DNA from 3 places in the Lysinibacillus sp. JK80 genome. Region 2 is predicted to be linked to each of the others. Evidence: predicted binding sites of a transcription regulator. Region 2 holds the regulator's gene; each other region holds the start of a gene.
What was found. The regulator CtsR, encoded in region 2, represses protease genes until heat stress. The targets are predictions, from matches to a motif close to ATGGTCAATAAAGGTCAAACA.

Region 1: HXV90_RS11980 (ATP-dependent Clp protease ATP-binding subunit) is a predicted target of CtsR. The motif match lies at 9,350-9,370, and genes of this name have one in related genera.
Region 3: clpP (ATP-dependent Clp endopeptidase proteolytic subunit ClpP) is a predicted target of CtsR. The motif match lies at 6,162-6,182, and genes of this name have one in related genera.

The regions. Positions count from the first base shown of each region.
Region 1 covers NZ_CP058997.1:2,311,157-2,322,161, reverse strand. The annotation lists gene addA (helicase-exonuclease AddAB subunit AddA) at 1-814, shown strand, start outside; gene HXV90_RS12025 (DUF418 domain-containing protein) at 897-2,063, shown strand; gene HXV90_RS12020 (fumarylacetoacetate hydrolase family protein) at 2,188-3,090, shown strand; gene HXV90_RS12015 (YisL family protein) at 3,292-3,660, shown strand; gene HXV90_RS12010 (alpha-amylase family glycosyl hydrolase) at 3,845-5,311, shown strand; gene HXV90_RS12005 (DegV family protein) at 5,362-6,219, opposite strand; gene HXV90_RS12000 (Cof-type HAD-IIB family hydrolase) at 6,362-7,171, opposite strand; gene HXV90_RS11995 (prolyl oligopeptidase family serine peptidase) at 7,293-8,057, shown strand; gene HXV90_RS11990 (metal-sulfur cluster assembly factor) at 8,111-8,419, shown strand; gene HXV90_RS11985 (Crp/Fnr family transcriptional regulator) at 8,480-9,166, opposite strand; gene HXV90_RS11980 (ATP-dependent Clp protease ATP-binding subunit) at 9,435-11,005, shown strand, end outside.
Region 2 covers NZ_CP058997.1:4,491,162-4,502,166, reverse strand. The annotation lists partial or broken gene HXV90_RS23575 (protoglobin family protein) at 1-278, opposite strand, end outside; gene HXV90_RS22660 (hypothetical protein) at 564-773, shown strand; gene corA (magnesium/cobalt transporter CorA) at 818-1,780, opposite strand; gene HXV90_RS22650 (class I SAM-dependent methyltransferase) at 1,814-2,497, opposite strand; gene HXV90_RS22645 (DUF4870 domain-containing protein) at 2,623-2,928, shown strand; gene HXV90_RS22640 (CtsR family transcriptional regulator) at 3,196-3,666, shown strand; gene HXV90_RS22635 (UvrB/UvrC motif-containing protein) at 3,680-4,222, shown strand; gene HXV90_RS22630 (protein-arginine kinase McsB) at 4,219-5,328, shown strand; gene HXV90_RS22625 (ATP-dependent Clp protease ATP-binding subunit) at 5,318-7,762, shown strand; gene radA (DNA repair protein RadA) at 7,854-9,230, shown strand; gene HXV90_RS22615 (PIN/TRAM domain-containing protein) at 9,512-10,597, shown strand; gene ispD (2-C-methyl-D-erythritol 4-phosphate cytidylyltransferase) at 10,609-11,005, shown strand, end outside.
Region 3 covers NZ_CP058997.1:3,775,849-3,786,853, forward strand. The annotation lists gene HXV90_RS18935 (S9 family peptidase) at 1-794, opposite strand, end outside; gene HXV90_RS18940 (TPM domain-containing protein) at 942-1,691, opposite strand; gene HXV90_RS18945 (LemA family protein) at 1,691-2,272, opposite strand; gene HXV90_RS18950 (spore coat protein) at 2,406-3,020, shown strand; gene HXV90_RS18955 (amino acid ABC transporter ATP-binding protein) at 3,072-3,794, opposite strand; gene HXV90_RS18960 (amino acid ABC transporter permease) at 3,791-4,501, opposite strand; gene HXV90_RS18965 (basic amino acid ABC transporter substrate-binding protein) at 4,588-5,385, opposite strand; tRNA gene HXV90_RS18970 (tRNA-Arg) at 5,885-5,959, opposite strand; gene clpP (ATP-dependent Clp endopeptidase proteolytic subunit ClpP) at 6,269-6,859, shown strand; gene HXV90_RS18980 (HPr family phosphocarrier protein) at 6,915-7,172, opposite strand; gene whiA (DNA-binding protein WhiA) at 7,285-8,232, opposite strand; gene HXV90_RS18990 (gluconeogenesis factor YvcK family protein) at 8,298-9,293, opposite strand; gene rapZ (RNase adapter RapZ) at 9,298-10,191, opposite strand; gene HXV90_RS19000 (NUDIX hydrolase) at 10,201-10,668, opposite strand.

The DNA.
Region 1 (11,005 bases), 2.2 Mb from region 2:
GTGGGTTCAAGCCATCGATACAAAGCATTATTCATATGAGATAGAGGCGATGGGCGATGAAGTACAGCAAGTGCTTGCGATGCAAGAGGATGAGGACTTGCTGGCTGAAATCACTACCCGCTTTCAAGCGCAGTATGTCTATCAAAAATCTACAAGAAAGCGCTCCAAAACATCTGTTAGTGAAATAAAGCGATTAGAAAATTTACAGCGCCAGGAGGAACCTGAATTTTATTTTGCCTCTCCTATCAAGCAAAAGGCTTCGTCCATTGCACCTCGACCCGCTTTTTTACAGGAGCAACAGCTAACTGGTGCTGAAATTGGTACAGCTGTGCACACAGTGATGCAGCATGTTCCTCAATATGGCTTTAGTCATATCGATGCTGTAAGGGACTTTGTGGAGGATTTAGTGGCAAGACAGCTTTTAACAGAGGCGGAGGGCAAAGTAGTTCCGCAAGCGAAAATTTATCGTTTTTTTGAGACAGAAATAGGGCAACGCTTTCAACGCGCAAGGCAGATACGTAGAGAAATGCCGTTTACAATTAGTAGAATCGATGAAGATGGTGATGCTCAAATTGTGCAAGGGATCATTGACTGCCTATTTGAGGATGAATACGGTAATTGGGTCTTGTTGGATTATAAAACGGATCATATACAATCTCATTTTGCGCAGGAGCCAGCCCTGTCAAAGGAAATACTAGGTCGTTATGCCGTACAGCTTCGTGTTTATAGCGAAGCCATTGAATCTATTTTACACATCAAGGTGAGCGATAAAGTATTATTTTTATTCGATAATGAACAGACAATACATGCATAAAGAACTTGTTACGGGCAAAGTAGGGCAAAGTTTTTTCTTGCCCTGCTTTCACCATAGCTGCTAGTTAAGAGGAGGCTATTTTGTGGAGTTAAAACCAACAATGTTGCAGGAACGAATAGCAACATTAGATATTTTACGAGGTATTAGTTTAGTAGGTATCTTACTTGTAAATATGTATACCTTTTATTTGCCAATGCCGCATATTGATTTGGCATCATGGTTTACAACCCCATCGGATATTGTTTGGCAGAAAAATATTGATATTTATGTGCAAGGTAGCTTTTACCCGCTTTTTGCCATGCTATTTGGTTATGGGCTAGCCATGCAGTGGCAAAAGGCACAAAGTCGTGACCAAAACTTTTATACGCTGGGGCTTCGTAGACTGTCCATCCTGTTTGCCTTTGGCTTTATCCATGCTGTGCTAATTTGGTGGGGCGATATATTAATGATGTATGCATTTTGTGGCGTTTTCTTAGTGCTTTTACTACGTTTGAGTCCTATCTGGCTATTAGCGAGTGCTTTGATTATTAATGGCTTGATGCAAGCTTTTATGCTCTTTGTAGTAGGGATTGTAAATTTTAATACAAAAGTAGATGATTACTTAGATATCGTATCAGTAGAGAAGGCCATCACGGCTTATGGGACAGGGAACTGGGTAGATGCCTTTATGCAACGCTTAACAGATTTATCGACGCAGGCAGGCATCGAGATGTGGTTTGTTGCACTGTTCACGATTTTACCGTATATGTTAATAGGTGCTGCTGCCTCTAAATGGCGTTTAGTAGAACGGGCTAAAGAATTGAAGTGGCTCTGGCTGACGTTTGCAATTGCTGGATTGGTCATCGGTATTGGTATAAAAAGCTTATCTATAATGTTTACAAGAACATATTTACTAGATTATTTAAAAGTATACATAGGGGGACCAGTTCTATCGGTGGGCTATATTGGGGTTATTGTGTTACTTTGCTTAGTGCCAATAATGCCAAAACTACTTAGTCCTTTTGCTAAAATTGGACGCATGTCATTAACGATGTATATTCTTCAATCTATTATAGGTACTTGTTTATTCTACCAATTTGGCTTTGGTTGGTATGGTAAAGTAAGTGTAGAAACAGGGGTATTAATTGCTGTCGGCATTATTGTTGTGCAAATGATCATAGCAGAAATTTGGTTATCTAAGTGGAAACAAGGGCCGTTAGAGACAATATGGCGTAAATTAACATATAAGCAAAAAATAGAAGTGCGTTAATATATTCCTCTTTACATGCATATTTTATGAAGATATAACAACTTATAAAAATGTTGTCGCAAAAATGAGGTAATTTCTATCATATTGTTGTATTATGTAGAAAAAAGAAGGAGCTCTTTCAATCATGAAAATTTTATCATTCAAATTAGGTGGACATGTAAGCTTTGGACCAAAAGTAAAAAAAGAAGAAGCTGTATGGGATGTACTCGCTATTCAAAGTGAACTTCAAGTTCTCCCTTCTTTTTCAAGTTCAATCGTGGATGGCATTGCTTTAGGCTTTGATTTTGTGGAACAGATTCGTAAATTAGTAGAAGCAGCAGAAAAATCAGATAATGCTAATAGTTTTAAACGTGAATTTACAGAGATCGAATGGCTTTCACCAATTCCACGTACCCCTAAAAATATTATGTGTATTGGTAAAAACTATGATGAACATGCAAAGGAAATGGGCGCAGAGGCAGCACCAACGGATTTAATGGTATTCACAAAATCACCAACTGCAATTGCTGCAGATGGACAAACAATTTCCATTCATGCAGATCTTTCTTCAAAAATGGATTATGAAGGTGAGCTAGCTATCGTTATTGGTAAACGTGGCAAAAACATTCCTAAAAACTTAGCGTTTGATTACGTATTTGGTTATACAATTGCCAATGATGTAACAGCTCGTGATTTACAAGAGAAACATAAACAATTCTTCTTGGGTAAAAGCTTGGATGGTACTTGCCCTCTTGGACCATACCTTGTGACAAAGGATGAGATCCCAAATCCACAAGACTTAACAGTAGTGACAAAGGTCAATGATGAAGTACGTCAAAATGGCTCTACGAAAGATATGATGTTCTCTGTTGAAACGTTAGTATCCATCCTATCTCAGCATGTAACATTAGAGCCAGGAGATGTGATTTTAACAGGTACGCCAGCTGGTGTTGGCAAAGGGATGAACCCGCCGCAATTCTTAAAAGCTGGAGATACAGTAAAAGTATCTATTCAAGGAATTGGTACTTTAGTCAACCATTTTGAATAATGATGATATCAATCCGCGAGAGTCTATACTCCGCGGGTTTTTTTACTGCTTTAAGGCATAGTAACAGAAGTAAAAACTATGAGATGCAAGGATTCCAAGTTTTAAATGATGTAAATTGTGTGAACACTATTGTAATATTTGAAACCCTTTCCATCGCATGGTAGGATAGAGTTTGATAGAAAAAGAATGAGGGGGACAAACATGAGTTTTTTAACTAGCCAAACGCATTTGCATATTACTACGTGGGTAGTAGGTATTGTCATCTTTTTAATTGCGGCACTAATGGGCAAGCAATCAAAAGGCTTACATATGACATTACGTCTGTTTTATGTACTAATAATCATCACAGGTGGGGCATTATTTATCGAGGCAATGGACTATGGTAAAGGTATGCTTTACGGATTTAAGTTCTTAGGTGGCATACTTGTAATTGGCATGATGGAAATGGTCTTAGTACGTCAAAAGAAAAATAAACCAACAGCTATGTTTTGGATTTTATTTGCAGTATTCCTATTAATCACTTTGTTCCTAGGATTTAAACTGCCAATGGGTCAAGATTTCTTAGCATAATGATTTAAAAGTCGTGAAGTAGTTGCTTCACGGCTTTTATTTTGTAAACGAAAACGGAAGACGGAATTGACACCTTTTTGTCGTAATTCATTTCGCTTTTACGCAAAATCTTTGGAAAAGATAGCGACGTGACAGAGTTATTTGGTAAAATGACGTTGATTGGTTTGAAAGAGAGGGAATAACAGTGAAATTTAAGAAGTGGATAAGTGCGACGGCTGCATCACTTTTATTAGCAACTTCATTAGTAAGTACTATACCAGTAGCACATGCGGATGAATCAGCGACTAGAACAATAGCAGAAGAAAGCATCTATGATTTACTCGTTGACCGTTTCTTTAATGGCTCGGGCACAAACGATTTTGATACAAATACGCAGGACCCTTCGAAATTTGCGGGGGGCGATTTTACAGGTTTACAGGATAAACTGAAATTTATCGGTGAGATGGGCTATACAATTGTTTCCATTGGGCCTATTTTTTCTACAGAGAAGTATGATGGATCAATGTCCACAAGCTATACTACAATAGAACGTCATTTTGGAACAACGGAAGAATTCCAAAGTACTGTAGAGGCCTACAAAGCTAAAAATATGTCCATTATGGTGGATTTTCCACTTACAAATGTGAGTCCAAATCATGAGTGGGCAAAGGATGCATCGAAAGCGGATTGGATTGCATCTACCAATAATGGACAAGTACAGTGGGATTTATCGAATAAGGATGTGCAAGAAGCACTTATTCAAGCAGTAACTGAATTTGTTTCTACATATGACATCGGTGGTATTCGTTTAACAAATATCGCAGGGGCTGATACAGCGTTTATCAATGCAGTAATAGCTGCATTAAAAGAGACAAAAACATCACTTTATGTGATAGCAAATGAAGAAAGCGATGCTGACTTTGATGCAACTTTCTCACCTGTAACGGCAGATATCTATCGTAATATATTTAAAAACGTGGATATGGATTCTTCTAAATTAATGGAACCCTTCGCAGGAGAAAAACCGACACAAATTATGGTGGATTCACTTGAAACTCATCGTTTTACATTTGACTCTGCTAATGAAAATATGTTCCCACCTACCCGCTTAAAAATGGCGATGGGTGCTTTATTTATGCTACCAGGAATTCCTGTCGTACAATACGGGACAGAAATTGCTATGAATGGGGAAGCAAAACCAGATACACACCAGCTTTATAACTTTAAAACAGACGAGGAACTGATAGATTATATTAAAAATGTTCAATCTTTACGTAATCAATCAGCTACTTTACGTAATGGTGATTTTGAAGTCATTACAAATGAAAATGGCCTTCTTGTCTTTACACGTTCTTCTGACGAAGAAAAGTGGGTAATCATGGTTAATAATACTGGTAAAACACAACGCGTCGACTTAACACCTGAACAACTTGGTGAAGGGAAAATGCTGAACGGTATTTTACATGAGGAAAAAGTTCGCATAAATGAAAAAGAAGTCTATCCTGTTATTTTAGACCGAGAAATGGTTGAAATTTATCAAGTTCGCAATGATGAAGGCTTAAACACTCCTTATATGGTGGCTCTTGGCTTAGTATGGGTGATCTTTATTGGCTTTGTTGTCATCATCATTAAACGAGGGAAAGTTCGTCGTCAGGAGCAAGACGTCCAATAATAATAACACGACAAAAAAGCATGCCAGGAGCCATCCTAGCATGCTTTTTATTAGCCTTCAAAGCTTTTATTTGTGAAGAAAATTGCAATAGTCCCAGGTCCGACATGTGAGCCGATCGCAGAACCTATCATGGTAATTTGCACAGCTTGAGGTGAAAAACGCTCCTGGATAGAGGCTTTTGCTTCATTCGCAAAGGCAGCGTCGTCACTATGGCTAATACCTACGATTTTATTTGTAAAGCTGCCACCACGCTCCTGCATTAAATCTAACATACGATTAAGTGCTTTTTTTCGACCGCGTGACTTTTCAATCGGTACAAGTTTGCCATCTTCTACATTTAAAATAGGCTTAATACTAAGAAGGCCACCTAAAAATGCACTAGCTTTTGATACACGACCACCTTTTGCAAGGTAATCTAAGTCTTCTACAGTAAATAAATGCTCGACCTGAGGTGCAAGGGTGTTTATTTTAGAGGCCATGTCTTCTAAGGATACTCCTATATTTCGCAGTCGTACAGCTTCTTCCACGACAAGGCCATGGCCTAGTGATGCGCATTTAGAGTCGATAATGACTAGTTTTAAGGAAGGATACTGCTCAAGTACCTGATTGCGAATCATTTGAGCAGTACTATATGTGCCTGATAATTCTGATGAAAAAGCGATATAAATACCTTCTTCATCATTTTTGGCTAGCTCCTCAAAATGCTTCAAAAAGAGCTCAGGTGACACTTGTGATGTTTTTGGCTGAGCACCTTGGCGTATTGCATCATAGATCTCTTTGGAATCAATTGAAATCACATCTTCATATTCTTTGTTGTTCAATTGCACTCGTAAAGGGAGTAGCACGACATCATTTTCTTCATAGTAAGATTTTGGTAGATCACATCCACTATCCGTAAAAATCTTCATTCTCTTGTCCCCCTAATTTCAACTTACTTTTAAAGCTTTTTAACTTTATTCAGTAGATACTCACTTTAGATAAATGGAAGGGGTACCACTGAATAAAGTTAAACTGGTAAAAATGGAATGTTAACTTGAACTTACTACTTAACTATGATAATTTCAAGCGTTCAATGAGTATTTTTGCAATTCCATCGTCATTATTCGTTGTTGTAATTTCATTGGCAATGTTTTTAAGACTTGAAATACCGTTCCCCATCGCTACACCAAGTCCAGCATATTCGATCATTTCTAAATCATTGTCTTCATCACCAAAAGCGATGATGCGCTCACGAGGAATACCTAAATATTTTGCCACATGTGCAATACCCACAGCTTTATTTAAGCCGCGACGCACAATTTCAATAATATGAAGTGGCGCGCCCCATCGACGATGTTCAATGACTTCTGCGTGCACAGCCTGCAAATGATCACGTATAATAACTGAATTCGCTTCATTTGCCTGAATTAATAAACTTGTGGGATTATCCAGGAGGTGTGTGTATAAATCCCCAAGTGTAATTTTTGGATTACCCATATTAAAAATATTTAAAATACGATCGTCTTCTGTGTGGACATAAATATCATCTTTTACCTCAGCGATAATATTTTCGTATTCATAACTGTTAATAGAATCAACAACATCATGTACGACACTTAAATCAATTGGTGTGTGCATATGTTGCCAAGAGACATTTTTAGGATGATGCACATATGCGCCATTAAAATTAACAATGGGTGTAGTGAGCCCAAGTTCATGATAATAAAGATCGCTTGCACGGTATGGACGTCCTGTCGCAATCATCACTTGATGCCCTTGTTCCTTAGCCTGCAATAATGTTTTTTTCGTTTTTGCAGAAATTTGCTGTTGATCTGTTAATAAAGTTCCATCTAAGTCTAATACGATTAAATGCGGTTTCATAGCTCGTTGCCCCTTTCCTATAGTTTGAATAGTATCTCTTTGTCTTACATTCGTCAAAATTTTGTCACAGTGAAAAAAGTTTGCTAACATAAAGATGAGAGAATAGTTGGGAGTGACAATAATGTTTGTAGAAAAAGAAGTGTGGGGAAATATTCCTTTATTACATATACATACAGACAATATGAATGAAGAAACCCCGGTAGTCATTTTTTTGCATGGCTTTATGAGTGCAAAAGAACATAACTTACACTATGCATACCAATTGGTGCATAAAGGGGTGCGTGTCCTATTGCCAGATGCAAAATTTCATGGTGAGCGTAGCGAAGGCCTAACAGAAATGCAAATGAATTTAAATTTTTGGGACATTGTTTTAAATTCTATTCATGAAGTACAACAATTATATGATGAATTAAAGAATAAAAATTTATTAGCTAGTCATAAAATTGGCATAGGAGGCACTTCAATGGGTGGCATCGTGACATCAGGCTGTCTGAAACTTTATGATTGGATACAAACAGCTGCAATATGCATGGGTGCACCTGGTTTTATAAAATTGGGTGAATACCAATTGCAACAATTTGCAACAAGCGGAGTTAACTGGCCGATGTCAGAGGAAGACGTTGAAAAAATTAATGAAGCCCTTGCTAAATATGATGTCAGTTTAACACCAGAAAAATTCGCGGGTCGCCCTGTATTCTTTTGGCATGGAGAATTAGATAAAACAGTTCCTTTTCACGAAACGTATAAATTTTATGAAACATTACGGGGATACTATAAAGCAAACCCTGAATATTTAAAGTTCATGGTTAACAAAAGGGCTGGACATGCTGTACCACGTGACGGTATGCTAGCAGCCACAGCATGGCTTGCACAGCATTTGGCATAATAGGGTGCATCTGCTATGATAAGGTTAACACTATGATGGAAGGAGAAATACGAATGGATCAGGATATGAAAGATAGCATGTTAGGTGCTTTAGAAAACGTAATTGATCCTGAGCTTGGCATTGATATTGTCAACTTAGGTTTAGTATATGATGTGGAATTAGATGATGAAGGTGTTGCAACTGTTACGATGACGCTAACATCTATGGGCTGCCCACTTGGTCCAGTCATTGTGGATCAAGTGAATACGGCGTTAGGTGAACTTCCAGAAGTGAAAAGTACAAATGTTAATATTGTATGGAATCCACCTTGGTCGAAAGATAAAATGTCACGCTATGCCAAAATGGCATTGGGCGTACGTTAAAATGGCTTATTTAAAACCCTGCTTATTGAAAAATAAGCAGGGTTTTTGCTTGTAACGAAACTAATCGATACGGCATATTTGTAATGGACAATTTTCACAGGCAATTTCATTTTTTAAAAATTGTAAATCATGAATGGTAATAAATCCTTTATCAAAAGTGATAATCTCATGTTTTTTTAAATCATTCAGCATACGATTAATCATTTCCCGACTTGTCGCACACAAATTTGCAATTTCTGTATTTGTTAGCTGAAAATCAATAAAAATCGAGTCATTTTCTACAGGTTTACCATACGTATTGGACAGCCGAATGAGCGTTGAAAATAGAGCACCTTTTTTCCCGTTTAACACTAAATCGCGCAAACGACTCTGATGCTTTAAGTTTTCTGTTTGTAGCCACTTCATGTATTCCACCATAACTGTCGGCTGCTCTTCTAGTAAATGCTCCAAAGATTTACGACTCAAAACATACAACGTAGAGGGTTCTAAAACTTTGGCAGTCATCGAATTATAGACGAGATTACAAAATAACGAACCTTCTCCTATTATGCTGTCAGGGCCACAAATACGAATGGTTAATTCCTTACCCGTCTCGGATTCTTGGCTAATCGAAATAACACCTGATTGGATGTAATAAATTTCTTTTGCCCGTTCACCCTCTAGAAAAATTTTATTTCCTTTATTCACTTTGATAAAAACACCGTGGTTTTGAAAAAGATCTTTAATTTTTTCAAACATATTATCCATTAAAACCATATCTCCAACACATCGCTTTCTTTTTGTAATAAATGGCGATTATTACAAAAGGATAGTGGATTTCGATACTAAAACATAGAAACATACCATTATTATAACGTAAACTTCCATAATAAGTGAAAAAATTTTAGGGCGATTTCTTTGCTAAGCATTGTCGAGTGATGTAAAATAAAGTTAGTCAAAAAAGGTCAAACTTTTTTCTAATGAATAAGAATGGGTATATAAATAATGAGAAATATGAAAAAAAGGAGTGCTAGCTATGCAATTTCAACAAACAGACAATAAAAAACCATTAGAACAATTTGGACGCAATTTAATTGAAGAAGTAAAAAACGGCAAGATGGATCCTGTTATCGGGCGTGATGAAGAAATTCGAAATGTAATTCGTATTCTAACACGTAAAACAAAAAATAATCCTGTATTAATCGGTGAACCAGGAGTTGGTAAAACGGCAATTGTGGAAGGTTTAGCACAGCGTATTGTTAAAGGTGATGTACCAGAAGGCTTGAAAGAATGTGTATTATATGAATTAGATATGAGTGCGTTAATCGCTGGTGCAAGTTATCGTGGACAATTTGAAGAACGCTTAAAAGGTGTGCTAAAAGAAGTAAAAGAATCAGAAGGACAAATCATTCTATTTATTGATGAAATTCATACGATCGTAGGTGCAGGAAAAACAGATGGCGCTATGGATGCAGGAAATATGCTAAAACCTATGCTAGCACGTGGTGAATTACACTGTATTGGTGCTACTACCATAGACGAATATCGTATGTACATTGAAAAGGATCCTGCCTTAGAACGTCGATTCCAGCAAGTACTAGTACGTGAGCCATCTATAGAGGATACGGTATCCATTTTACGTGGTTTAAAGGAACGCTTTGAATTACATCACGCAGTACGTATTCATGACAGAGCAATTGTTGCGGCAGCAGAACTATCCAATCGCTATATTACAGAACGATTTTTACCTGATAAGGCCATTGATTTAATTGATGAGGCTTGTGCAATGATTCGTACAGAAATTGATTCAATGCCACAGGAATTAGACGCAGTCACACGTCGTATTATGCAGCTTGAAATTGAGGAACAGGCATTGCGTAAGGAAAAGGACGAGGCAAGTAAAAAACGTCTGGAGCAATTACGCGAAGAATTAACTAAGTTAAAAGAATCATCTAAGGGCATGCGACAACAATGGGAAGCAGAAAAAGAAAAACTACACGATATTCAGAAAAAACGTGAAACATTGGATAAATATCGTCGTGATCTAGATGAGGCAGAAAGTAAATATGATCTAAATAAAGCTGCTGAATTACGTCATGGTAAAATTCCAACACTTGAAAAAGACATTCAGGTACTTGAAAAGGAATTAGAGAACGGTGCAGAATCTCGTATTTTACGTGAAGAGGTAACAGCAGATGAAATCGCTGCAATTGTTTCACGTTGGACAGGAATCCCTGTAACAAAATTAGTAGAGGGTGAGCGTGAAAAACTATTACGTTTAAAGGATACATTACATGAACGTGTGGTTGGACAAGATACAGCAGTTCAATTAGTGACAGAAGCGGTATGGCGTGCACGTGCAGGTATCAAAGATCCACACCGACCTATTGGTAGCTTTTTATTTTTAGGTCCAACTGGTGTAGGTAAAACAGAACTTGCCAAGGCACTTGCTGCACAGTTATTTGATTCAGAAGATCACTTTATTCGGATTGATATGAGTGAATACATGGAGAAACATAGTGTGTCTCGACTTGTTGGGGCTCCTCCAGGCTATGTGGGCTATGAGGAAGGTGGACAGCTAACGGAAGCAGTTCGCCGAAATCCTTA
Region 2 (11,005 bases):
AAACGATCAATATGTGATGTTCTATTAATAATATCAAGTAAATCTTGGCTCAAACTAATGGCTGCATAAAATTTCTCCACCATTTCAGGAATTAGGTCTTTAGCTAAAGGCTGTAGCTGCTTAATGATAGCTAAATCCTCAAGTGTTAAATTTAAAAGTTGTAATTGTTTTTGAAGATTGGGGTGGTTCAATACATCTAACTGTACACCGCTCTTAAAATTTTCAGGTGTTAATGTAATTGCGTAGCTAGAACTACTATTTTTTGAAAACCAACTCATTATTATTTGCTCCATTCTTAATATCCATAATAAATTGTAAGTAAATAAGCACTTTTGAAATTTGTTAGGTTTGTATATTTAATAAATAAATGGGATTAAATCTATTTTACTATTATTTGCTGAATATTTGGTTAAAAAATTGGATATTTCTTTATTTTTTTACTTTATTGTTAGTCCAAATGGTGAAGCGATGTAAATTTGAATTTAAAATAGGAAACCTGTAAAATACGAACTGTTTAGCAATCTAAAAATCGTACGAAAATAAAAAATGGAAGGAGGGGTGGTATGGAGAAAAAACGTTTTAAATTTGTTATTCCTGTCATGGTGATTGTTGCCATTGGTTCTGTTTATATGCTACGAAACTACCATGCTGAGGTACCAGATGTTGAGCAATTATTAATTACCATATGTGCAGCTTTGGGATCAGGGGTATTAGCCTACTTTTTATTTCCACAGCAGGGTGATAATAAGATTGATGACAGAGGACCGTATTAATAGATTAAAAAAACTGCTCGTTTTCATTAAAACGAGCAGTCTTTTTATGGTTTAAACAGTTTAAACCAGCCTTTATGTTTAAAGACAGCCAACATAAAGATAACGATAATTATCATAATCCCAAGTACAATAAAATAGCTGTATTGCCCATGTAGCTCAGGCATGTTATCGAAATTCATCCCATACACACCAGCAATGAAGGTAAGTGGTATAAAGATAGTTGATACAATTGTTAAAGTCATCATAATGCCATTCATTCTGCTAGAACTCATAGCCATATAACTATCCCGCATGTCTGCTGTAAGCTCTCGATTAGATTCAACCATCTCTGTTAGCTTAAGTAGATGGTCGTAGATATCTCCAAAATAAGCTCTCTCCGATTTTTTTAGTGAGAAACGGTAAGAATTGAGAATGCGATATAAAAGATCACGCATTGGTAAAATAGTACGTCTTAAGTCAAGCAAGTCACTACGGAACTCGAAGACAATTTTCATGGCATTTACATTACTTTGGTATGTAAGTTCACCTTCTAAAGCATTTAGATGATCTTCAATTTTGTAAACGAGTGGAAAATAACTGTCAACAATTTTATCGATAGTTTGATACGTTAGGTATACAGTACCTCGCTCCCAATTCTTCGGTTGGTTTTCCAGCATCTTTTGCACCTTCTCTATCTCAGGGACAGGATTTTTATGGAAGGTTATGATGAATTTATTGGAGGCAAAAATATTAACCTCCTCCGCAGCTAACGTCTCTTCGTTTACCCGATGAATGACAAAGAAATGAAAATCATCATAAAAATCGAGCTTAGGACGCTGCAACCTCATTAAGCAATCTTCAATAGCGAGAGGGTGAAAGTGGAAAAATGTATCCAACAATGATTCCTCCTCGGCTGTAGGACAATTAAAATCAACCCAATACCATTCAAATTCTTGCTGATGTATCTCTTCTAATGGAAAATCCTTTAACAATTGTTGTTGCTTTGTAATGCCAATGGTGCTTATCACGGTTTTCACCTCAAATTATTTACTACAAAATAGTTAGCGCTCCTCTTTAAAGCATACCCAACCACCGAACAAAGTAGTGGCAAAAAATCTAGAAGGTTTAGTAAAACCCGCACTTTGTAAAAGTATTAAAATTTCTTCTTCACTCATAAAAGAAAGGGAACGAATGGATTTTTCCATCTCTGCTACATCGGATAAAGAAAGTCTAGTATGCTGTAGCCAATAAGAACGCCATAAATCAAATTGTAGTTCTGTTTCTAAAGAGCCTAGCTGACCATATTTTGAAACAAGGACAAATGGTGCTCCAGGTTTCAAATGTCTTGCTATTTCTGTTATTGTTTCGAGCTTTTCTTTATAATCATGAATAAAATGCAAGACGAGAACACAACTTGCCGCGTCATACTGAGTAGAGGGCAGCGAAGCATCAAGTATTGTAGCCTGATGGAATGACATATCATTAGGAAGAGTGAGTAAACGCTCTTTAGCTATAGTAAGCATGGATTCTGATGGATCAATGCCAGTGAATGACCAGTGAGGTCTTCCTTCTGCAAGCTGTATAATTTCATTGCCACTTCCTGCTCCCACGACTAGCATGTTAGCATTTTCTGATAGCCTAGAATGATAAAAAGTTTGTATTAAACGTAGCATGGCATCATAACTAGGCAATGTACGGCGAATACCCTTTTCATATTCATTTGCTAATGTGTTGTTAAATTCCAACGCTCCTCACAGCCTTTCAAAAAAATTTTAAAAAATCTTTCTTAATGTGAAACTATTGCGGGTATAGTTCCGTAAATAGTAGTACATAAAACATAGAATAAAGTTCAAAGAAAGGGTTGATATATATGGAGACTAAATGGTCTAAAGTAATCATACACGCAAGTGCATTTTTTGCGCCATGGTTAGTGCCCATTATTTTCTTTTTAATTAGTTCGGATGAGGAAGTAAAGGCAATTTCTATTCAAGCACTGCTATTCCAAATTGTCATGGGTGTTTTAATTGCTATCTCTGTTGGTTTAAGCTTTGTCCTTATTGGCTTACCATTTTTAATCATTTTCGGCATTATGGTATTTGTGGTACCGATCATCGGTATCGTAAAAGCATTGTCTGATGAACCTTGGCGTTATCCAATTGTTGGTCGCTGGGTATAATTTTCATAGACGCAAGTATATGCTAGTTGCATATGCTTGCGTTTTTTCTATGACGAATAAGGGTACATTAGGTGTATAAGGAAATTATTAAACCGTAAACAAATGATCGAAAAAGGGCTCTTTTCGGCTCTTAAAAAGCCTTTTTCAAGACTTTCCACTTTTCTATGGGCGAAATCATTGCAATTTTTTTCAAGCGTTTTGTATAATATACTCAAAGAAAGTCAAAGATAGTCAAAGTCAGTGAAGCAAGCGAGGTGTATTCCTAAAATGCGTAATATATCAGACATCATAGAGGGTTACTTAAAGCAAGTACTTGAATTAGGTGGAGAAGGGCATATTGAAATTAAACGTAGTGAAATCGCTGATAAATTTCAATGTGTACCATCACAAATAAATTATGTTATTAATACAAGATTTACTGCCGAGCGGGGTTACCTTGTTGAGAGCAAACGTGGTGGTGGTGGATACATTCGAATTTTACGTGTCCGCGCGAATTCACAGATTGATTTAATCGACGATGTTCTCAGGCAAATTGAAGGTGGGGCATCACAAACAATGGCAGAAGATTTGGTTTATCGACTCATTGATGAGCAGGTAATTTCCAAGCGAGAAGCGAAATTAATGTTAGCAGCAATTGATCGCTCCACGATCGACTTGCATCTCCCATTAAGAGATGTCATTCGATCAAAAATATTGCGAGCAATGCTGACAACAATAAAATATGAACAACAAAAATAGTGAGGTGATGGAAATGATATGCGAACATTGTAAACAACGTAATGCGACAGTTACAGTAACACAAGTTCAAAGTGGGCAAAAAGTAGAGCATCATTATTGTGACGTCTGCGCCTCACAATTCCATCCATTTCATGCAGAGTTTAAACAAGAGCCAGTATCTATTCAACAGTTATTGTCTAACTGGTTTGGCTCTCCTACATGGCAAAAGGTGGGGGAAAAACAACAGGTACAACCACAACAGCAAACATGCCCACAATGTGGATTTTCGTATAAGCAATTTTTAAAAGAAGGAAAATTCGGGTGCCCAAGCTGTTATGACACATTTGGAGATCATTTGCCAAAGCTTTTTAATCGTATTCAGGCAGGTCCACAACACATTGGAAAAATGCCTGGTGCTCGCAGTAATGTGTATGTTATTAAAAAGCAAATAGAAGATATCCGCAAGCGTATGAAATCCGCCGTAGATGAGGAACAGTTTGAAGAAGCGGCGAAGCTACGTGATGAAGTTAAAGAGCTAGAGAAGCATCTACAATTTGAAGGTGGTGATGTGACATGATGATTGAATCATTTTTAGAGCGTGCGACACCAACTTGGATGCATATCAAAGATGATTACTCAGATATCGTCATTAGTACACGGATCCGCCTTGCACGAAATTTAGATGGCTATCGTTTTCCATTAGCGTTTTCAGAAAATGAGGCACTGCAAGTGGAACAGGCCGTTACACATGCTGTCAGCGATAGCCCAACTCTTCAAAATGATTATGCTTATTTTGCTATAAAGGATTTAACCCCTTTACAGCGTCAAATTCTTGTAGAAAAGCATTTGATTAGCCCGCAACTGGCTAAAAAAGAGCAAGTGGGCTCTATACTACTCTCTGAAGACGAATCCGTTAGCATTATGGTGAATGAAGAGGATCATTTACGCATTCAATGTATGACAGCAAGTTTTCAACTTCAAAGTGCTTATGAACAAGCAAATAAGATTGATCGTATCCTAGAGAAAGTATTACCGTATGCTTTTCGAGATACTTTTGGTTATTTAACAAGCTGTCCAACGAATATTGGTACGGGTCTACGAGCATCCGTCATGATGCATTTACCCGCTCTTACATTAACTGGGCAAATGAATCAAATTATAAATGCCATGACACGCTTAGGAATGACTGTAAGAGGTATATATGGTGAAGGAAGCGAAAATTTAGGGAATGTTTATCAAGTGTCTAACCAAATTACACTTGGGAAGACAGAGGAAGATATTTTAGCAGATATACAAAGTGTCGCTGAAAAGATTATTCAAAAAGAGCGGCATGCAAGAGGTAAATTAATGGAAAAGGCAGAGCTTGCGCTAGAAGATCGCGTATATCGAGCTTTAGGTACCCTTACACATGCAAGAATTTTAACAAGTGAGGAAGCTGCTACTTGCCTATCTAATGTTCGTTTAGGAGTAGATTTACAATTGATTGATGGTATACAAACAACGACCTTAAATGAATGTGTTGTTAGTATGCAACCAGGTTTTTTACAGCACTATGCAGGTGAGGCATTACCACCTGCTGAGCGGGATCGTGTACGAGCGGAGATGCTTCGTGAGACATTATCTCAAGAACATGCGAATAAGCCTATAAATGGGGAAAAAGGAGAGGATTTATATGATGTTTAATCGTTTTACACAACGCGCGCAAAAAGTATTACAGCTTGCTCAGGAAGAGGCTATTCGTTGGAAGCACGAATCTATCGGTACAGAGCATATTCTATTAGGGCTTATACGTGAAGGCGGCGGTATTGCTGCGAAAGCGTTAGAAGCCATTGATATTAGTCCTCAAATGATTGAAGCTGGCATTGAAGAATTAGTTGGTAAGGGCAAAGAAGATGTCGGTCCAATCGTACATTATACACCAAGAGCTAAAAAAGTAATTGAATTATCTGTTGATGAGTCACGTAAACTAGGTCACTCCTATATCGGTACAGAGCATCTATTATTGGCGCTTATACGTGAGGGTGAGGGCGTGGCAGCTCGCGTTTTAAACAATGCGGGAGTCGGTTTAAATAAAGCTCGCCAGCAAGTATTATTGCTATTAGGTAATAATGATAATGCACAATCTGGCCAACAAGCAGCTCAAGCTGCCAATACACCAACATTAGATAGTCTAGCACGTGATTTAACACAAATTGCACGTGAAGGTACTTTAGACCCTGTTATTGGCCGAAGCAAGGAAATTACACGAGTTATTGAAGTTTTATCGCGTCGTACGAAAAATAACCCTGTATTGATTGGTGAGCCAGGTGTTGGTAAAACAGCGATTGCTGAAGGATTGGCACAGCAAATTATTAATAACGAAGTGCCAGAAATCCTTCGTGACAAACGTGTAATGACACTAGATATGGGGACAGTTGTTGCAGGTACAAAATATCGTGGAGAATTTGAAGATCGTTTGAAAAAAGTGATGGATGAAATTCGCCAAGCAGGCAACATCATTTTATTTATTGACGAATTGCATACATTAATTGGTGCGGGTGGTGCTGAAGGTGCGATTGATGCATCAAATATCTTAAAACCATCTTTAGCACGTGGAGAGCTTCAATGTATTGGTGCCACAACACTTGATGAGTACCGCAAGTACATTGAAAAGGATGCGGCCTTAGAGCGTCGTTTCCAACCAATCCAAGTGGATGAGCCGACAGTGGAAGAGGCTATTCTAATTATTCAAGGCTTACGCGATCGTTATGAAGCGCATCACCGTGTGAAAATTACAGATGAAGCCATTGAAGCAGCGGCAAAAATGAGTGATAGATATATTTCTGACCGATTCTTACCAGATAAAGCGATTGACTTAATCGATGAAGCAGGTTCTAAAGTACGCTTACGCTCATTCGCAGTACCACCAAACTTAAAGGCGCTTGAGGATAAGCTTGAAAATGTTCGTTCTGAAAAAAATGCAGCCGTATCAGGTCAAGAATTTGAAAAGGCAGCAGCGCTAAGAGATACAGAGCAAAAGCTGAAGGATGAAATTGAAGCTACTCGAAAAAATTGGAAAGAAGAGCAAGGTAAAGCCGAATCTAAAGTGACTGTGGATGATGTAGCAGCAGTTGTATCAATGTGGACAGGAATCCCAGTAGCTAAAATTGCTTCTGAAGAATCTTCGAAGTTATTACAGCTTGAAGAAGAGTTACACAAACGTGTAGTAGGGCAAGGAGAAGCAGTAGAAGCGATTTCTCGTGCAATACGTCGTGCAAGAGCAGGCTTAAAAGATCCAAAACGACCAATTGGCTCATTTATCTTCTTAGGACCTACAGGCGTTGGTAAAACAGAGCTTGCAAGAGCACTTGCTGAGGTAATGTTTGGCGATGAGGATGCGATGATTCGTGTTGACATGTCCGAGTACATGGAGAAACATTCGACTTCTCGTTTAGTAGGTTCACCTCCGGGTTATGTAGGCTTCGATGATGGTGGTCAACTGACAGAGAAAGTTCGCCGTAAGCCATATTCAGTCGTTTTATTAGATGAAATTGAAAAGGCACACCCTGATGTATTCAATATTCTATTGCAAGTGCTTGAAGATGGTCGTTTAACAGACTCTAAGGGACGTGTAGTAGACTTCCGCAATACAGTGGTCATTATGACTTCAAACGTTGGTGCGGATGCATTAAAATACCAAAAGAACCTTGGTTTCAATGTAGGTGGTGCAGAGTCTAAGCATAAAGACATGAAGGGTACGATGTTAGAAGAATTGAAAAAAGCATTCCGTCCAGAATTCTTAAACCGTATCGATGAAATGATTGTCTTCCACGCATTAGAAAAAGAGCACTTAAAAGAAATCATTGCGATGATGGGCAATGCTTTAACAAAACGCTTGCAAGAGCAAGACATTTCGTTAGAGCTGACTGATGCAGCACTTGAAAAAATTGCTGAAGAAGGCTATGACCCTCAATATGGTGCTCGTCCACTACGTCGTGCATTACAAAAACAAGTAGAGGATCGATTATCAGAAGAATTACTAAAGGGTAATGTAGAAAAGGGTAATCAGGTTGTCATTGATTACGTAAACGATGAGTTTGTTGTAAAGAAAAAAGAGGGAGTTTCCATCTCTAAATAATTTCAAGAAAAGACAGTAAGGCTTTAAGTGCCAAGCTGTCTTTTTTTCTGTACAATTAAGGATAAGAACAAATATTCGAGGTGAAAGCAATTTGGCAAAGAAAAAAACGAAATTTGTATGTTCAGGCTGTGGCTATGAATCTGCTAAATGGATGGGAAGATGCCCTGGGTGTGGTGAATGGAATAAAATGGTGGAAGAAGTAGAAATGGTTGCAAAAGGCCCACGTGGAGCATTTCAACATTCTGCTACAGTTACTCAAAAGGCAATCCCGATTATCCAAGTGGAAGCTACTGAAGAATCGCGCGTAGCAACAGAAATGGGCGAACTCAACCGTGTATTAGGCGGGGGCATTGTACCTGGTTCTCTAGTATTAATTGGGGGCGATCCTGGAATAGGGAAATCAACATTACTATTACAGGTTTCCGCATTACTCTCGAATAAAGGGCATCGCGTACTTTATATTTCCGGAGAGGAATCCATTCGTCAAACGAAATTACGAGCAGAGCGTTTAGGAGTGATTTCTCAAGAGCTTTACATATACTCCGAAACAAACCTAGAGTTTTTAAACCAAACCATTGATGAAGTACAACCTAAATTTGTCATTGTCGATTCCATACAAACGGTTTTTCATCCAGAAGTAACAAGCGCCCCAGGTAGTGTCTCACAGGTTCGTGAATGTACAGCTGAGCTGATGCGAATCGCTAAAACAAAAGGCATTGCTATTTTTCTAGTAGGGCATGTCACAAAAGAGGGACAAATTGCAGGGCCACGTATTTTAGAGCATATGGTGGATACTGTACTGTACTTTGAAGGGGAGAGACATCATAATCATCGTATTTTACGAAGCCAAAAAAACCGCTTCGGATCTACAAATGAAATTGCTATATTTGAAATGCTTCAAGGGGGGTTAAAGGAAGTTCTAAACCCTTCTGAGTTATTTTTACAGGAGCGTTCACAAGGTGCGGCGGGGTCAACTATTGTAGCCTCAATGGAGGGGACAAGGCCAATCCTTGTTGAAATTCAATCCTTAGTTACGCCTACAAGCTTTAACTATCCTAAACGTATGGCCACAGGTGTCGATCAAAACCGAGTACAATTGCTAATGGCTGTACTAGAAAAGCGTATGGGTCTCATGCTACAAGCTCAGGATGCATATATTAAAGTTGCTGGTGGTGTCAAGCTGGATGAGCCAGCAATAGATTTAGCGGTGTTGACAAGCATTGTATCTAGTTTTAAGGATCAGGCAGTGCGTGCAACGGATTGCTTTATTGGTGAGGTCGGACTGACAGGTGAGGTCCGTCGGGTATCACGTATAGAACAGCGAGTCATTGAAGCGGCGAAGCTTGGATTTAAAAGAGCTTTCATTCCTTCTTCGAATATTGGTGGTTGGGAATTTCCGCAGGGAATTGAAATTGTTGGTGTAGAAACGATAAAAGATGCACTAAATGCATGCTTTAGAGAGTTATAAAGGAGGTTGTGCATGTTGGATATTATTCTGACATGCATTTTCCTTCATTTTTATGCTAATATCGGAAACTCATATAAAAGAATAAACGTCCTAAATAATAGCTGATGAATGAATAAAGGATTTCATCTAGTACGAACAAAATAGAAGTTTGTAAAATTTTGTCTAACTATCTTATCCTTGTTTCACAACATCAAAAATAATGAGATTTTGACTGAGCTCATGAAAGATTTTCTACCGTAAACTATGTATAATCTTAACTAACAATTAGGAGGTGACAGCTTGTGAAAAAATTTGTTCAAATTGCGTTTTTACTGATTGGAGGAGCATTGGGCCTTGTTTTCTTACCGCCATTATACGAATTGCTTCATTTATCATCTAATCCTTGGCTAGATAATCCTTATGTATCAGTAGCTCTAGGCGCACTTTTACTGTTTACACTATCTTTTGCATTTTCCGATTACTTTGTAAGGCTCATTAGCTGGATGGAAGAAGTTCTGTTTAAGGTTCCTATCGGAGATTTATTATTTGGTACGTTTGGTTTAATAATTGGGTTGATTGTCGCTTACTTTTTAGGCTTTGCCATTGATAGTGTACCATTCCCTGTTATTTCGGAAGTACTTCCAATTATCCTGTCATTTGTATTAGGGTATTTAGGATTCCGTCTAGGTTTTAGAAAAAGAGATGAGCTCATACAGCTTTTTACATTACGTAGTACCAATACGAAGAAAAAAGCTGCTGAAGGTGCTGAAGCTCAAGAGGTTCGTGGAAGCTACAAACTGCTAGATACAAGTGTAATTATTGATGGTCGTATTGCTGATATTTCTGAAACAGGCTTCATTGAGGGTATATTAGTTGTACCTCAATTTGTGCTCACAGAGCTTCAGCATATAGCTGATTCGTCTGATACCTTAAAGCGCACAAGAGGTCGGCGTGGTTTAGATATTTTAAAAAAATTACAAGATGAGCGTAAGACAAAAGTTGAAATTACGGACGAGGATTTTGAAGATGTACAAGAGGTAGATTTAAAGCTTGTCCGTCTTGCAAAAAAAATGGGCAATGATACATGCATCGTTACCAATGATTTTAACCTGAATAAAGTCTGTGAGCTCCATCATGTAAAAGTGTTAAATATCAATGATTTAGCGAATGCAGTGAAACCTGTAGTTATACCAGGTGAAGATATGCAGGTTGTGGTTATAAAGGATGGCAAAGAGCATAACCAAGGAGTTGCCTATTTAGATGATGGTACGATGATTGTGGTTGAAGGTGGTCGTAGTTATATCGGACAGGCAATTACAGTTACAGTTACTAGTGTGCTGCAAACATCAGCAGGTCGTATGATATTTGCTAAGCCGAAGGACGATTAGGATGTGGGGAAATGCAATATGAAGTGGTTCTACCTGCTGCCGGAAGTGGGAAGCGTATGGGTGCAGGGCAAAATAAATTATTTTTAAAGCTTTTAGAGAAACCTATTCTGGTACACACGCTAGAAGTGTTTCAACAAGATCCCGCTTGCACAGGTATTTGGCTCGCTGTAAAACCAGAAGAGCGTGGATTTATTCAAAAAATGCTAGAGGACTATAGGATTACCAAAGTGAAGGGTTTACCTGATGGGGGTGCTGAGCGACAGCATTCGGTTCATTCTTGCATGAAAGAGATGCAACAGGTAGATATTGTGCTTGTCCATGACGCAGCACGCCCGTTTATTACGCATGATATCATTGCAAAGCTTGTACAGAACGCGCATCATCATGGTGCAGCAATTGCAGGGGTTC
Region 3 (11,005 bases), 720 kb from region 2:
CTTAATATCCCAACTGTGACATTTGGATATGGCGTTAGATCTTTTTCCTCAGAGCCATTAAATGTTGTAGAATAAATATGGAAATTCTCATCTCCACCTTTATCCTTTACGTAGAGTAAATTATTATCCTTCCAGTAAAATCCTGCAACGTCTCGATCTTTTGAATTGGAAACACGAACAGGCTCACTATCATCATTCATCTTTTTCACGAAAACATTCGCTCTGTTCTCCCAAGCAGAGGAAAAAGTAATGTAATTGCCATCTGGCGAAAGTTCATAACCAAAATTACCAGGATTTTTCATAAAGTCTTCAACTGAAATTTCCTTTACACCTTCATGATTGGAACCATTTTTTATTTGTTTTGCATTGTTTAAAATTTTTACTGCATCTTGTTTTGAAATTGCTTCTGTATTTAATGATAAGCCATTAAATAAACCAATCTTATTGGCCTTCTCTAAATAGTCAGCAAGTGAAGCTTCTTTTTCTTCTTTATTTAACGCTCTAACTAAAATACGAGCCGCTTCATCACGTTTAATTGTCAAACTTAAATCTGTGAATTCTCCAGCCTTGACCCATTTATCAATAATTTGTTGACGCATTGAATCTGAACCGTGCTGGAATGTTAAAGTTGTTACAGCTAAATTCAAAAATTCCTGCGCTGACACACGTTCTTCTTGTGCTGTTACTGTGCTATTAGTTTCATTTGCAGCACGGACTTCTTGCATTGTTGCAGGAATAACTACAGAGGTTGTTAAAATAATTGCTAACGATGCAGATAAAAATCTTTTTTTCAAAATGATTCCTCCCTATATCAGTTTACGCTATATCGTTTGTCGATATATTTAAATTATAACAATTCTAGCATTATTGTCAATAATTGAGAGGTTTTTAATTAAGCCAAAATGAAAGCGAACTATATAGAATAGTTCGTCATACCTCTATTAAAATTTCCTGCTTGCTCCCCCACCAGCAGAAGATCCGCCACCAAATCCGCCAAAGCCCCCTCTACTCGAATGTCCTCCACCAAAACTTCCTGGATAACCGCCATAGCCTCCAGAGCGAGGACCTCCGCCGCCTTTCGAAAAGAATGAATAGATAATAATAACAACGATAATGATTAGGATAATTAACCAAGTGGGTATGCCATCCTCTTCTTTTGTTTGCGCTGGCAAATCACCGTTCCAATTATACTCTTGGGCAACAGCGCGGAAAACTTCAGAATAGGTTGCTTGAAAAGCTTGGTCTAGATTACCAGCACTTGCTGAGGGATAAAATGCGTTATCTAAAATGCGTCCTAATTTACCATCTGGTAATGCTCCTTCTAATCCTTGACCCACGGCAATTACAACGTCGTTATTTCCTTCCCCTTGACCTAAGGTAGCTAAAATCAGGACACCGTTATTTTTTTCCTTGTCACCAATGCCCCATGACCGAATCAATTTTGTCGCATACATTTTCGGCTCTTGTCCATGAAGACTATCAACTGTGACTACCATGATTTCAGCACCCGTGCCTTGATCCAACTGCTCAGAATATAGATTTATCTCTTCTTTGACATTCGCAGAAATTACATTGGCAAAGTCATGTATATACGTATTTTTCATCGGTGATGGCATCGTTGCTTCTGCTAGATTCGAGAAAAAAAGAAGCACCGAACAAACGATGATCATCTGTACAATGCAACGTTTCATTAATGTGTACCCGATTGACTAAAATCGATAGATGGTGCTTTGTCCGCTCCTGCTGTGGCTTTAAAGTATTCTTTTTGTTCAAAGCCAAACATACCTGCCATCAAATTCCCCGGGAAACGTTTAACATGTTTATTGAATTGCTGTACCTCATTATTGTAATCCTCACGTGCTACTGCCAGACGATTTTCCGTACCTGCTAGCTCATCCATTAACTGGCGGAAGTTTGCATCTGCCTTTAAGTTTGGGTAATTTTCTACAACTACTAGTAAACGACTAAGAGCGCCAGTTAAAGCATCATTGGCAACAGCTTGCTCCTCTGGTGAGCTTGCACTTCCCATTTGTGCACGTGCCTCCGTAATATTCGCTATCACCTCTTGCTCATGATTCGCATAGCCTTTCACAGATTCCACTAGATTGGGAATCAAATCATAGCGACGTTGGAGCTGATTTTCAACTTGTGCCCATTTAGAATCAACATTTTCCTCGGCTGTCACCAGACTATTGTATTTAGGTATAAATAATAAGGCGATTACAACAAGAATGATGACAATTATTCCAATTGGTCCAAGTAACTTTTTCAATTTTAATCCTCCTTGACTTGCTTTTCCTTCTATCTTTAGTCTACATTTTTACCTTTACATTTATACCGTATGAAATTGAATTGACACGACATACTAAATACTGCAACAAAAAATTATTGAGGAGGCGTTTTTTTTGTCACAATCGTTTTACAATGAATCATCAAACCAAACAAATTTAAATCAACAACATAGCCTAAATCATGGTGGACATGAAATGATGGACATGCATGAAACAATTGGCGAAATTATTGCAGGTATGAACCAAGCGATTATTTTGCGTCCCCATGTAAAAGATCCTGAATTACTCAACATTTTGGATCGCCAATATAATTTCACTCTTGGTATGTACAATACGATCGTAGAGTCCTTTAAAACAGGACACGATCCATCTGTTCCAACAGGACGCTACCAAATGGAAACAGGAAATGATTTCAAATATGGCCTAAATCCTGGTCAACCAAAAAAGCCGATGCAAAACGCTAATGAAATTAATGATGAAGCTATTTCCGGATTTTTACTTGGAGCTCAAAAAGGAGCAGCAAAATGTATGACAACTGCTGCGTTGGAGACAACAAACCCTGTAGTTCGTCGCGTTGTTGCGGATAGTATTCCTAACTGTATTGAGATGGGATACGAATTATCCATTTATCAAAATAAACACGGCTATTATCAGGTGCCTCAGTATTCCCAACAGGATATGCAAACGATGCTGAATGCATTCGACACAACATCTAATCCCCTTCATTAAATAAGAACAGCACAAAAAAAGCGAACGAGCATGTCGTTCGCTTTTTCAGCTTTATAATACTTTTCCTAAAAACGCTTTCGTACGGTCGCTTTGGGGATTGCCGAATAGTTCCTCTGGAGACCCTTCTTCCACAATATAGCCCCCATCCATGAAGACTACTCGATCACCTACTTCACGAGCAAAGCCCATTTCATGTGTCACAACTACCATTGTCATCCCTTCAGCTGCTAGATTTTTCATAACATCTAGCACCTCTTTTACCATTTCAGGGTCAAGTGCTGAAGTTGGCTCGTCAAATAAAATAGCTTTTGGCTTCATTGCTAAGGCACGAGCAATCGCCACACGCTGTTGCTGACCACCTGATAGCTGCTCAGGATAATTATAGGCCTTGCTGTCGAGCCCGACCTTTTTTAATAGCTCATGTCCTAAAGCTTCTGCGTCTGTACGATTCATTTTACGAATTTGCATAGGTGCCATCGTGACATTATCGATAACAGTCATATGCGGGAATAAGTTAAATTGTTGGAACACCATACCCACTTCAGCGCGAATTTCATTGATATTCGTTTTAGGATCATTAATTTTTACATTTTCAATATAAATAGCACCATCCGTTACTTCTTCTAACATATTGATGCAACGGAGAAATGTACTTTTTCCTGAACCAGACGGCCCAATAACACAGACAACTTGTTTTTCTTGAATTTCATAATCGATTCCTTTTAATACTTCAAGCTTGCCAAAGTATTTGTGTAGGTTTTCAATTTTTATCATCTAGCTTCCCGCCCTTCTACCTTAGCTTTACGAGGGACATAGCTATTGCTAAATCGTTTCTCGATAAATGCTACAATCTTCGTTACACCATATGTCAACACTAAATATAATAATGCTGCAACGATATACGGTTCCCAGAAGCGGAAGCTTGCACCAGCTACGACCTTACTAGCGTATAAAATATCTGGTGCTGCAATTACAGTTACGAGTGAAGAATCTTTTAATAATGCAATAAATTCATTGCCCAATGGCGGAATCATACGTCTAAATGCTTGAGGTAAAATGACCTTACGCATCGCTTGGTTATGCGTTAATCCAAGAGAGCGAGCAGCCTCCATTTGCCCTTTTGCAATACTTTGAATCCCTGCACGGAAAATTTCCGCATTATAAGCAGCACAGTTTAAAATAAGCGCTGTAATCCCTGATACCATATAACCTAAAGAATGACCAAAAATTGTTGGAATAACTGCTAAGTGAATTAACAAGATTTGTACAAGCATCGGTGTTCCACGGAATAAATCGATATATAGTTTAGATGGCCAATAAATCCATTTTTTACTCGATAATTTTCCAAGGCCTAAAAATAGTCCTAATAGAATACCGCCAAAATAACCACTAAGTGTCAAAATAAGTGTTACGCCAATACCTCGTATAAACATATCTCGGTAGTTCCAGACAATGTCCCAGCGTAAGTCAAAGATGTCCATCCGAAAACCCCATTCCCCTTTAAATTACAATTAATAAATGAACTGTTAGCACAGTTACTATGTTAGTAGCATCATTTCATTCATTTTTATTGAAAATCAATGCCTGTAATTTCTTTTAATTTACCGTTTTCTTTAATCTTTTTAAGACCTTCGTTTAATTTATCTAGCAATTCTTTATTCCCTTTTTGAACCATGAAGCCATAGTATTCTTTTTCGAATGCATCATCTTCAATTACTTTTAGTTTTTGATCTGGGTGAGCTTTGATATATTCATAAACTACTGCATTATCTCCGATAGCTGCATCAACATTACCATTTAGCATCTCTTGGATAGCGATTGGCTGACTTTCAAAAGCCATAATATTTGTACTTGCTTCCCCTTGTAGCTTTTTCGCTGCCATATGACCAGTTGCATTGATTTGTACAGATACTTTTTTATCTTTTAATTCATCAAGAGATTTAATCTTTGAATCTTCTTTCACAACAATTAATAACTGAGACTCATAATACGGTTCTGTAAAATCAAATGATTCTTTACGCTCTTCCGTAATTGTGATTCCAGAAGCACCGATATCTGTTTCACCGTTCTTAATTGTTTGGAACACTGGCTCCCATCCAATATTATTCCACTCAACCTCAAAGTCCATCTCATCTGCAATAGCTTGTAGAATATCGACATCAATCCCTACAATTTTCCCTGAATCGTCAACAGATTCAAATGGTGCAAAAGTTGCCTCAGTACCTACTTTGTAAACCTTTTTGCCATCTCCACCATCTTCTGAAGATGAGCTACCTGAAGATGCATCATCTTTTGTACCACAACCTGCAAGTGCTAATGTTAAAGCTGCAATAATCATCAGTAACATCCAACCTGTTTTTTTCATTGTATTTCCCCCTAGTTCGATAATTTTCCGAATTACGTATTATTTTTCGCAATTCGGAAATGTTAGACTATTAGGTCAATTATATTAACATTATAGTATTTAGACAACAACTTTTCGCATAAAATTAAATATTTTTTCATATAAATTTATAATAAATTCATATAATTTGAAAAAACATGTATAAATAACAAGAAAATTAACCTAAAACTAATATATATACAATAAGAACCATGCCAAATTTCGATAAATTTAGGCAAAAAAAAAGAATCCCCTCAGATAGGATTCTTTTTTTTCGACTATTACTAGTCTCACGTACAGTATGTTCACTAAAAAATAATTTGGAGTTGTTGCTTTTTTGAAGGTTTGAAAGGAATAAATAGGGGAATAATGCCAACTAGGACAGTATTCCCTTTATTCTTCCTCTCGATCTCCAGTAAGCAGGCTGCTAAACTACTTATTAGGAGATGAGCTATAACAGTATATCAATTGATCAGTAAAATGGCGCCCTCGGAGGGAATCGAACCCCCAGTGCAAGAACCGGAATCTTACGTGTTATCCATTACACCACGAGGGCAAAAGACACAAAAAAAAAGTACTCACTCTAGGCTTACGAAAAGCATGATGTAGATAACCCTCATTTTTGAAGCATACCTGCAAAATAGTGTCCTGTACTTTAAACCTTATAACCTTAATCATTATACAAGCCTATCCTATATAATTCAACCATAGAATGCAAAAACAATTTATTTTTTTTAATTTCACTTTAGCAGGGTTAATATTTGACCTTCCCTGACTATAATGTGTATGATAAGGATACAGCTGAAATACAAAGGAAAATTTTCAGCAAAGGTATTCGAATTTAGCTTTTTAAGGAGGATTTAACATGAATTTAATTCCTACAGTTATTGAACAAACTAGTCGTGGTGAGCGTGCATATGACATTTATTCACGTCTACTTAAAGACCGTATTATCCTTTTAGGAAGTGCTATTGATGACAATGTTGCTAACTCCATTGTCGCTCAGCTTCTTTTCCTACAAGCAGAAGATCCAGATAAAGATATCTCTCTTTATATTAACTCACCTGGCGGATCCATTACGGCTGGTATGGCTATCTATGACACAATGCAAATCATTAAACCACAGGTACAAACTATTTGTATTGGTATGGCTGCATCAATGGGTGCTTTCCTACTTGCAGCTGGAGAACCTGGTAAACGTTTTGCCTTACCAAATGCTGAAGTCATGATTCACCAACCACTAGGTGGTGCACAAGGTCAAGCGACAGAAATTGAAATTGCTGCTAAACGTATTCTATTCTTACGTGAAAAATTAAATGGCATTTTATCTGAACGCACTGGTCAACCACTTGAAGTCATTGCAAGAGACACAGATCGTGATAACTTCATGACTGCTGAACGTGCAAAAGAATACGGTTTAATCGATCATATTATGCACCGTAGCGATAATAAATAAAAAAATAGAAGGCATCACAGAATTGCTCTGTGATGCCTTTTGTATTTAATGAATGTTAATCTTCATTTTCAATAATTGTTGCCAATGCTGTAACCGCTTGCTCAGCATCGTTACCTTCACTGCTTAAAGTCACTTCGGTACCTTTAGCAACTGCTAAGCTCATAACACCCATAATGGATTTGGCATTTACTTTTTTCTCATCTTTTTCTAGAAAGATATCAGCACTAAAACGATTTGCTTCTTGCACAAATAGTGCTGCTTGTCTAGCTTGTAGTCCTAATTTTAATTTAACCTGGACTCTTCTCTCAATCATTCTCAAAACTCCCCTTCACTACCGTTCGTCTATTAGTTTTATCTTACCTTACTTACTGGCAAAAGAACAATAAGCGATTAGCATGACATTCATACCTGAAAAGTATGATAACTTAACCACCTATTTTTTCACCACTCCTTAATGCATCCGCAATCTCATCAATTTTTCTCAATCGATGGTTAACACCTGATTTACTAACCGTTCCACTAGATACCATTTCACCAAGCTCTTTTAATGTCACATCTTGGTATTCAACACGGAGACGTGCTATTTCACGAAGCTTCTCTGGTAGTTGATCAAGACCAATTGAATTTTCAATAAATCGAATATTCTCAACCTGCCGTAATGCTGCTCCAATGGTTTTATTTAAATTGGCAGTTTCACAGTTCACAATACGGTTGACACTATTACGCATATCTCGCAAAATCCGAACATCTTCAAATTTCATCATAGCCTGATGCGCTCCAACAATATTAAGGAAATCTGAAATTTTTTCTGCTTCTTTTAAGTAAGTTACAAAGCCTTTTTTACGTTCAATTGTTTTGGCATTGAGTTCAAATTCATTCATCAAATCCATTAATGCCTCACCATGTTCTTTATATAAAGAATAAACCTCTAAATGATAAGCCGATGTTTCTGGATTATTGACGGAACCTCCTGCTAAAAAGGCTCCTCTTAAATAAGCTCTTTTTTGGCCGCTCTTTTGAATGAGCTTTCTTGAGATAGTATGGTTAAATTGAAAGTCGTCTGAGATGATTTCTAAATCAATTAATAGCTCACGCGCTCCTTCTCTTACACGGCATATATACACATTATTTTTTTTCAATCGCATTTTCTTACGAACAAGTAATTCAACATTGTACGGATACAATTTTTTCATAATCGTATATAGTCTTCTGGCAATTGCAGCGTTTTCGGTTTGCACGTCTAAGCTTAGTTGTTTATTTGCAAAGGATAATGAACCATTCATACGAATTAGGGCAGAAACTTCTGCTTTCATACAATGATTGTCTGCTTCTATTTGTGTCAATTCTTTTTTTGTTTCAGAAGCAAAAGACATATCACGCCCCCCTTTCAATCATGATTTCTATGTATATGTTCATCTTACCATATACAATAAAGCCATTATGTTTCTATTATTGGTCCTCTTACTTTTTGATGGTAAATATCAGCATAATCTACCAGCCATTCTGCAACATTTGTAGCATTATGTCGAACCGTTCCATCTGGTCGAATTGTAGCAATGTCTCGTTTGATAACTTCTAAACCCATACTTTCAAGCTTTGCTACGTCAAATGTTACTGGTTCCGCTCTTTCTTCTTTATACAGTTCTTTTACAGGGTTAGGGAGTTCTTCATCATTTACTAAGATGGAATCGATAAAATCATGGCCAACATGCTTATGTATGGCTGTTACATGATCGCCTGCTGTATAAGAAATGGTTTCACCCTTTTGTGTCATTAAATTACAAACATATATTTTTCTTCCTTTAGCCTTAACAACTGCTTCACCTATTTCCTTAACAAGCAAATTAGGAATAATACTTGTATATAAGCTTCCTGGTCCTATTAAAATATAATCTGCACGAAGTATTGCACGAATAGCTTCTGGCAACGGTTGCACATTTTCAGGTACTAAAAAAACGCGATTAATGCGTTTCGTCGCTGTCGGGATTTTTGATTCTCCCTCGATAATTGAACCGTCCTCAAGCACAGCATGTAAGGTGATTTTTTTATTAGCTGCTGGAATAACTCGACCATGAACTTTTAAAACCTTTCCCATCTCACTGATAGCATGATTGAAATCACCAGTAATATCAGTAAGGGCTGTAAGCATTAAATTCCCTAAGGAGTGACCTCGTAAGTCTTCAGATGCCGAAAAACGGTATTGAAACATTTGCTCTACAAGGGGCTCAATATCTGATAATGCTGCAATCACATTGCGTACATCACCAGGCGGTGGGATATCGTAATCATCACGTAAACGACCTGAAGATCCACCATCATCTGCTACTGTTACGATAGCAGTAATATCAAATGGGTGATGCTTCAGACCGCGAAGTAACGTGGAGAGCCCTGTGCCACCACCAATTACCACAAGCTTTGTTTGCTTTTTCCCCATTCACTCATTCCTTTCTACGATTAATATCACGATGCGTAATAACCGTATTTTCCTTGCCCGCAAAATATGCACCAAAAAATTCTGCTAATGTCACGGAGCGATGCTGGCCCCCAGTACAACCAAAAGCAATAACAAGCTGTGATTTACCTTCTTGTCGATAGAGAGGAATCATAAAGTCTAATAAATCCGTCAGTTTTTGTATAAGGATTTGCGTATCTTCCAACGCTAACACATAAGAAGATACCTCTGTTTGAAGACCCGTTTTTGGACGTAGCTCCTCCACATAGTATGGGTTTTTAAGAAAACGAACATCAAACACTAAGTCCGCATCAATCGGCATACCATGTTTAAAGCCAAAGGACATAATGTTAACGGTAAAAATAGTATCTGCCTCACTTGCAAATTCTTTTACGATTTTTTCACGTAATTGCTTTGGTTTCATGTTAGATGTGTTATAAACAAAATTGGCACGACCCTTTACTTCAGATAAAAGTACTCGTTCCTGTTTAATTCCATCTAGAGGTAAACCATTCACTGCTAATGGATGTGCACGTCTCGTTTCTTTATACCGTCTGACTAATGTGGCATCATCTGCATCTAAAAATAAAATACGAGCAACAATATCGCCTTCTTTTAGTATATGGTCTAATGCGCCAATTAGAGCATCAAAAAAGTCGCCTCCGCGCATATCCATTACTGCTGCAATTCGGGTACTGTTTTTACCAGAATCTCTTAATAAGGTTAAAAAAGTTGTAAGTAACGCAGGTGGTAAATTATCAATACAGTAATACCCTAAATCCTCAAAGCTTTGAATAGCTACTGTTTTCCCAGCCCCAGACATTCCTGTAATAATAACCAATTCATGTGTACTTTGTTGGCCTTCAACCACCACTGTCATGCAACTCCTTTATTGTTCTTTTGAAATTTGTATTTTCTGATGAAGTAATTCAAAATTCGTTGTATAGTCAAACGTGCCATACTGAATGCCTGATTGCGAAACAGCAAATTGTAAATTAGTTCGATCTCCTTCAGCCATTGGCAAATGTGCTAAATCCTCTACTGGGTGCCATGCAAGTTTGCCTTCTCTTGTTTCTTCGAATGGTACTCCATCTACATCCTTTGCAACAAATGTATAGAGCATCCATTCATCCACTACGTCATTGTTTTCTTTAATGATCATCGTATAAACACCCTTTAAATGAACATGTAAAGGTATGACGTTTGTCTCTTCTTGAAATTCTCGAATAGCAGCCTCGAAGATTGACTCGCCACTCTCCATTTTCCCTCCTGGTGCTACATACCAGCCTCGTCTTGGTTTCTGAAGTAATAATACTTTACCGTCTTTTACGGCAATTAAATTTGCAATTCTTTGCATAGGCACACCTCTAATCACTTTTGCATTCTACTCTTCATTATAACAAGACCTTGTAAGTTTTGTCCTCATTTACAACTCTTGTACGCAGACAATTAACAATTTAGTTCTATTCAAAGATAACCATTTCATCTTGGGCGAAATTTACGTTTATCGTGATATTATTATTTGATTTTTTACACATAAAAAAGTAGGTTGCTCCCACCTATTGGAGGCGGAAACAACCTACTAAACAAAATAAAAGGGGGATTGCTAATTACATTTTTAATCATACACCTTTTATATGTCATTCAAGTTACAGCAATATTAAAACCACATTAAAATTGTATTTTTTTCCTTA